One region of the Bradyrhizobium sp. 2S1 genome, then DNA from elsewhere that is predicted to be linked to it. Evidence: riboswitches for the same ligand, from Rfam matches in the RefSeq annotation. Region 1 holds a riboswitch; each other region holds the start of a gene.

Evidence for each region. Region 1 has a riboswitch for glycine ahead of gcvT (glycine cleavage system aminomethyltransferase GcvT). Riboswitches for the same ligand answer to the same signal wherever they lie in the genome.
Region 2: another riboswitch for glycine. It lies ahead of HAP54_RS47075 (ABC transporter substrate-binding protein); the one in region 1 lies ahead of gcvT (glycine cleavage system aminomethyltransferase GcvT).
Region 3: another riboswitch for glycine. It lies ahead of HAP54_RS29130 (D-amino acid dehydrogenase); the one in region 1 lies ahead of gcvT (glycine cleavage system aminomethyltransferase GcvT).

What each region holds. Positions count from the first base shown of each region.
Region 1 covers NZ_CP147717.1:10,016,419-10,018,681, forward strand. The annotation lists gene alaS (alanine--tRNA ligase) at 1-826, opposite strand, end outside; glycine riboswitch at 1,028-1,117, shown strand; gene gcvT (glycine cleavage system aminomethyltransferase GcvT) at 1,258-2,263, shown strand, end outside.
Region 2 covers NZ_CP147717.1:9,911,590-9,913,852, forward strand. The annotation lists gene HAP54_RS47070 (branched-chain amino acid ABC transporter substrate-binding protein) at 1-516, shown strand, start outside; glycine riboswitch at 728-837, shown strand; glycine riboswitch at 841-957, shown strand; gene HAP54_RS47075 (ABC transporter substrate-binding protein) at 1,223-2,263, shown strand, end outside.
Region 3 covers NZ_CP147717.1:6,146,082-6,148,344, forward strand. The annotation lists gene HAP54_RS29130 (D-amino acid dehydrogenase) at 1-916, opposite strand, end outside; glycine riboswitch at 982-1,097, opposite strand; glycine riboswitch at 1,101-1,207, opposite strand; partial or broken gene HAP54_RS29135 (M20/M25/M40 family metallo-hydrolase) at 1,300-2,263, opposite strand, start outside.

The DNA.
Region 1 (2,263 bases):
TAACCCGATACGACGCAACGGTCTGCTCGTTCGGACCGTGTCCGAGCGCGGATGCGGCCGCATCGATCAAATGGCGGAACAGATCGGTCTCGAACACGCTTTCGGCGCCTTGCAGGATCAAGGCCATGCGTTCCAGGCCCATGCCGGTGTCGATCGAGGGACGCGGCAGCGGCACGCGCTCCTCCTTCGTCACCTGGTCGAACTGCATGAACACCAGGTTCCAGAACTCGAGGAAGCGATCGCCGTCCTCCTCCGGACTGCCCGGAGGTCCGCCCCAGATATGCTCGCCGCGGTCGATGAAGATCTCGGAGCACGGACCGCACGGCCCGGTATCGCCCGCCGCCCAGAAATTGTCCGACGTCGCGATGCGGATGATGCGGTCGTCCGAGAAGCCGGCGATCTTCTTCCAATGGCCCGCCGCCTCGTCGTCGTCGTGGTAGATGGTGACGAGCAGCTTGTCCTTCTTCAGCCCGAAATCCTTGGTGACCAGGTTCCAGGCGAGCTCGATCGCGCGCTCCTTGAAGTAATCGCCGAACGAGAAGTTGCCGAGCATCTCGAAGAAGGTGAGATGGCGCGCGGTGTACCCGACATTGTCGAGGTCGTTATGCTTGCCGCCGGCGCGCACGCATTTCTGCGCGGTGGTCGCGCGCTGATAGGAACGCTTCTCGACGCCGGTGAAGACGTTCTTGAACTGCACCATGCCGGCCGCCGTGAACATCAGGGTCGGGTCGTTGCGCGGCACCAGCGGCGACGACGGCACGATTTCGTGGCCGTTCGCCTTGAAGTAGTTCAGAAAAGTCGCCCTGATGTCGTTGACACTGCTCATGTTCATCCAATCGGAAATAGGGGCCGGTCAGCCGCAAAAAGGCGTCATTTCCGGCCGAACGCTTTTAGACAAGGCCAGCTGCGGTGTCCAGAAACTGTGCAGGCGGATCATGGGCTTGCCGCGGCAGCACAAAGCCCATTGGATAGTTGCTGCGGCTGCGTTGACAGTCTTGGTGGCGCCGTGTTTTCTACCTACCTATAGCTAAGTCACGTCGGGAGAGACCGGCCTTGCGCCGGCGCCGAAGGAGCAACCGCCCCGGAAACTCTCAGGCAAAAGGACCGCGTGACGTCTGACATCTGGAAAGAGGCGCTGGGGTCATCCCCGATGCGTCCGCCGACGGGATAATACTCTCAGGCACAGCGACAGATGGGGCTTTCTGCAGGTTTCTCAAGGGGAAATAGGTCCCCTGCGGGAACCGCGAGGGCCCTGTGATGCTTGCGCGCGAAACTTCCCCGCTGAAACAGACCCCGTTGCACGCGCTGCACCTGGCGCGCGGCGCCAAGATGGTGCTGTTCGCCGGCTATAACATGCCGGTGCAATACACCGCCGGCGTGCTCAAGGAGCACTTGCACACCCGCAGCAACGCCGGCCTGTTCGACGTGTCCCACATGGGCCAGCTCGCGCTGAAGCCCAAATCCGGCAAGGTCACTGATGCAGCGCTCGCGCTGGAAAAACTGGTGCCGCAGGACATTGTCGGCATCGCGCCGGGACGGCAGCGCTACGCCCAATTCACCAATGACGACGGCGGGCTGCTCGACGATTTGATGGTCGCGAATTTCGGCGATCATTTGTTCCTGGTGGTGAACGCCGCCTGCAAGGCCGAGGACGAGGCGCATCTGCGCGCGCATCTCTCCGACGCCTGCGAAATCGTGTCGCTGGCCGACCGCGCGCTGATCGCGCTGCAGGGGCCGACAGCCGAATCGGCGCTGGCGAAACTTTGTGCAGATGTCAGTTCGATGAAATTCATGGACGCCGGCCCGCGCCGCGTCGCCGATATCGACTGTTTCGTCTCGCGCTCCGGCTATACCGGCGAGGACGGTTTTGAGATTTCGGTGCCGGCGGACAAGGCCGAAGCCCTGGTCACGGCGTTGCTGGACAATCCCGACGTGCTGCCGATCGGGCTCGGCGCGCGCGACAGCCTGCGGCTCGAAGCCGGGCTCTGCCTCTATGGCCACGATATCGACACCACGACGACGCCAGTCGAAGGCGCGCTGGAATGGTCGGTGCAGAAGGTGCGCCGCAGCGGCGGCGCCCGTGCCGGCGGTTTTCCGGGCGCCGACAAGATCCTCGCCCAATTCGCGCAAGGTGCCTCCCGCCGCCGTGTCGGCTTGAAGCCTGACGGCCGCGCACCGGTGCGCGAAGGTGCAGCCCTGTTCGCCGATCCGACCTCCACCGAGCCAATCGGCAAGGTGACGTCGGGCGGCTTCGGCCCGAGCC
Region 2 (2,263 bases), 100 kb from region 1:
GACAAGGACTTCAACGCAATCGTCTCGCGCCTGAAGCGCGACAACATCGATCTGGTCTATGTCGGCGGCTACCACCAGGAAGCCGGCCTGATCCTGCGCCAGATGCGTGACCAGGGCCTGCAGGCGGTGCTGATGGCGGGCGACGCCATGAACGACAAGGAGTTCGCCTCGATCGCCGGCCCGGCCGCTGAAGGCACCCTGTTCACCTTCGGCCCCGACCCGCGCAACAAGCCGACCGCGAAGGCGATCGTCGAGAAGTTCAAGGCCAAGAACATCGACCCCGAGGGCTACACGCTCTACACCTACGCCGCGATGCAGGTGTGGACCCAGGCCGTCGCCAAGGCCGGCTCGACCGACGCCAAGAAGGTGATGGACGTGATCAAGGCCGGCCAGTGGGACACCGTGCTCGGCAAGATGGCCTTCGACGCCAAGGGCGACATCAAGGCGATCGACTACGTCGTCTACAAGTGGGACGCCAAGGGCAATTACACCGAGATCAATCCGAAGGGCTCCTGAGCCCCTCGCATCTGATCTGAATCCGAGAACAACGCCCCGGTTCGCCGGGGCGTTGTTGTTTCCGCAGATCGCCTTCCGAATTGCGCGAGCATCTGCCGCAGTTGACGGAGCGACGAGCCCCGCAAGATCGAACGCATATGATCTGGGCAGGTCACGATTGAAGTTTAATCTTGCCTGGTTTTGGAGCGCACAATAACGTTTGAGCGTCCAACGCGACGATGCGGGAGAGATCGAAACGAAAGCGAGCACTTCGTTTTCGTGTTCGGCGCCGACGGAGCAACCGCCCCGGAAACTCTCAGGCACAAGGACCGTGTCGTCAGGACGATCTGGAGAGAGACGCCGAATCCTTGATGCGGCGTCCACCGAAGGGGATATCCGTCATCGCGCCATTGCATTGAGCAAGGGCTCCAGCGGATCAAGCTCTCAGGTACCGGGACAGATGGGGCGCCTCCACCGGTTTACGCCGGCGTCGGGGTGACTCTGGCATCCGGGAGCCTCGTCAAGACATGCCCATCATTGCACCCGTCGGCGCCGGCCTCCCCGGCGCAACGACCATCCATGCGACGCGAGCGCGCGACTGCCCTGCCTTCGACGGATGTCTCGACGCCATGACAAACGGCATCGCGCACCGGCGAGCCGTTTCCGTTCAACCGACGTGCTCTTCAACACCACTCGAAGTCCGTTCAGCGTTCACCCGAGGAAAATGATGTCAGTCACACCGCGCGCCAAAAACACCCCGATGTCCTGGAAGACCGCGTTACGCGGGCTGCTTGTCGCCACGGCGCTGGCGTGGCCGGGCCTGTCTCACGCCAAGACGATCAGGGCGGTGATGCACTCCGACCTGCGGGCGCTCGATCCGATCGTTTCGTCGGCCTATATCACGCGCGACCACGGCTACATGGTCTACGACACGCTGGTGGCGATGGACTCCAGCTTCACGATCCGGCCGCAAATGGCGGACTGGAAGGTGTCCGACGACAAGCTGACCTACACGTTCACGCTGCGCGACGGCCTGAAGTGGCATGACGGAACGCCGGTCACTGCGGAAGACTGCATCGCTTCATTGAAGCGCTGGGCTGCCGTCGACGGCATGGGCCAGAAGCTGATGGACTTCACCGCCAGCCTGGAAGCCCCCGATGCCAGGACGATCACACTGAAACTCAAGGAGCCCTACGGCCTGGTGCTGGAGTCGCTCGGCAAACCATCCACGCTTGTGCCGTTCATGATGCCGAAGCGCCTTGCCGACACGCCGTCGGACCGGCCGATCCCCGAGCAGATCGGCTCGGGTCCGTTCAAGTTCGTCCCGGCGGAATTCCAGCCCGGCGTGAAGGCCGTCTACGAGAAGAACAAGGACTATGTGCCGCGCGCCGAGCCGCCAAGCTGGACCTCGGGCGGCAAGGTGGTGAAGGTCGATCGCGTCGAATGGATCACGATGCCCGACGTTCAGACCGCAACCAGCGCGCTTCAGTCCGGCGACATCGATTTCCTGGAACGGCCGTCATTCGACATGCTGCCGATCCTGCAAGCCGACAAGGATTTGACGTCGCGCCCTCTGAGCGGCCTCGGCTTCCAGACCATCGGGCGGATGAATTTCCTTTATCCGCCATTCGACAACGTCAAGGTGCGCCGGGCCGCCATGATGGCACTGAGCCAGAAGGACGTGCTCGACGCCATGGTCGGGGATCCGAAGCTCTACAAGATTTGCGGTGCCGTTTTCGGCTGCGACACGCCGCTCGCTACCGATCTC
Region 3 (2,263 bases), 3.9 Mb from region 1:
CTTCATCGAGCAGGCTGACGGTCGGCGCAGCGTCGCGGCTTTGCGGCGCATCGAGCTGCACGGTGATCGAATAACCCTTCACCGGATAGACATTGACGCGGTCGTTCAGCATGCCAGCGAAGTGACGGCTCGCCACCCCGGCGCAGATGACGATGCCATCGGCCTGCAACTCATGCTGCGTCGCGACGTCAGCATCATGCGAAGCGGCTTCGTTCCAACTGACGCGGAAGCCGTCGTCGCCTCGCGCGATCGCATCGACATCGGCTTCGTGGATGAAGCTCGCGCCGCGGCGGATGCAGGCGTCGGCAAGTCCGCGGGTGAACTTGTGGATATCGCCGGTCGCGTCCGACGGCGTGAAGAAGCCGCCATAGCAGGCCGTCTGCAGCGCAGGTTCGATTGTGCGGATTTCGTCAGGGGTCACCGGCCGGCGGTCGAGCCCGCCTTGCTGCAGCAGCGTGTTGACCCGCAGGCCCGCTTCGAAGCCGGCCTTGTCGTGATAGACGTGCAGGATGCCGCGGCGTTCGAGATCGAAGGCGATGTTCTCGCGCTGTGCGATCGAGAAAAGATGTTTGCGCGCTTCGATGGCGAGCCGCGTGGTCTCGATGGTGTTGCTGCGATAGCGGCCGATGTGGCCGACGAACTCGCCGATCCAGGAATATTTGTGCCAGCTCGGCTTCGGGTTCATCAAGAGCGGCGCGTCGCTTCTGAGCATCCAGCGCAGCCCCTTGAGAATGGTCGCGGCGCTGTTCCAGACTTCCGCGTTGCTGGCGGAGAGCTGTCCGCCATTGGCGAACGAGGTTTCCATCGCGGCGTAGCGATGCCTGTCGAGGACAGTCACCCGGTAGCCGCGTTCGAGCAGGGCATAGGCCGTCGTCACGCCGGTGATGCCGGCGCCAATGATCGCAATGTGAGGCATGATAGTCTTCAGGCTCCCGTGGGTTAGAGTCGCCGAACCACCGGTGAAACCGGCATCGGCGCCCCATCTGTCACGGTACCTGAGAGCTTGATCCGCATCGGGCCGCAGCCCAATAGCGAACTATCCCCTTCGGTGGACGTCATGGCCCTTGATGTGCGGCCATATTCGTCTCTCTCCAGATCGTCCTGACGATACAGTCCTTTTGCCTGAGAGTTTCCGGGGCGGTTGCTCCGTCGGCGCCGAAGCCAACAACACGCATGTTGTTGCTCCGATCTCTCCCGCATCGTCGTGTTGGACGGCCGGACCGTAGGCGAAGCCTGAAAATTGGACAAGGCTAAATTTCGATCCGGCAGTGCCAACGTGTTGTGCAGTGCAAATCGATGTCAGTCCAGCGTCGCCAGCAGTGCCGCCATCAGGCGGCCGCGTTCGGCGAGGCTGTCGACCTCGATATGTTCGTTGAGCGTATGCGCGTCTGCGCCGCGAACGCCGAGGCCGTCGAGCGTGGGGATGCCCATCGCACCGGTGAAGTTGCCGTCCGAGCCGCCGCCGGCGCTGCCATGCGGCAGATCGAGGCCCATCGCCGCCGCGAGGCCCTTTGCCTTTTCATAGAGCGCCATGGTGCCGGCATCCGGCTCCCACACCGGGCGGGTGACGCCGCGCGTCACCTTGAATGTCACGTCGTTGGCGGTGCCGGACAGCGCCAGCATGCGCTCGACGCCGCGGTCGAGATCGGCCTGGCGCTTGGCCATGCTGAGCGCTTCGCCGGTGCAGGTCGTCGCAACGCAATTGACCCATTGGCCGCCATGCACGATGCCGACCGAGAACGTGCAGTCCTCGGTGGTCATGCCGTCGATGGCGATGATCTGCCGGGCCATCTCGCGGATCGGCCCGACGACAGCGTCGCGCCGGCGTGGCTCGGCTTGCCTGTTGCTTCCAGATTGAAGCGCGCGATCGCGTAGCGACCGGTGACGACGCCGTTGTTCGGACGGCCGGGCTCCGGCACCAGCACATATTTGTTGCGCGCGGCTTCCGCCTCGATGATGTCGCGCGTCGACGGCGTGCCGACCTCTTCATCGGGGGTGAACAGCACCGTGATCGGCAGCGGTGTCGTGAAGGAGGCGCGCGCCAATTGCCGGATCGCCTCGACCGACAGATAGTTGCCGCCCTTCATGTCGAAGATGCCGGGCCCGAAACACTTGTTGCCTTCGCGCCGCCACTTCAGCTTCTCGATGGTGCCGACCGGGTGCACGGTGTCCAGATGGCCTGATATCAGGATGCCGGGCTGGCCTTGCTTCGGATGAGGAAAACGGGCGCGGACGCAGCCGGCAAAGCCCTGGCGACCGGCGA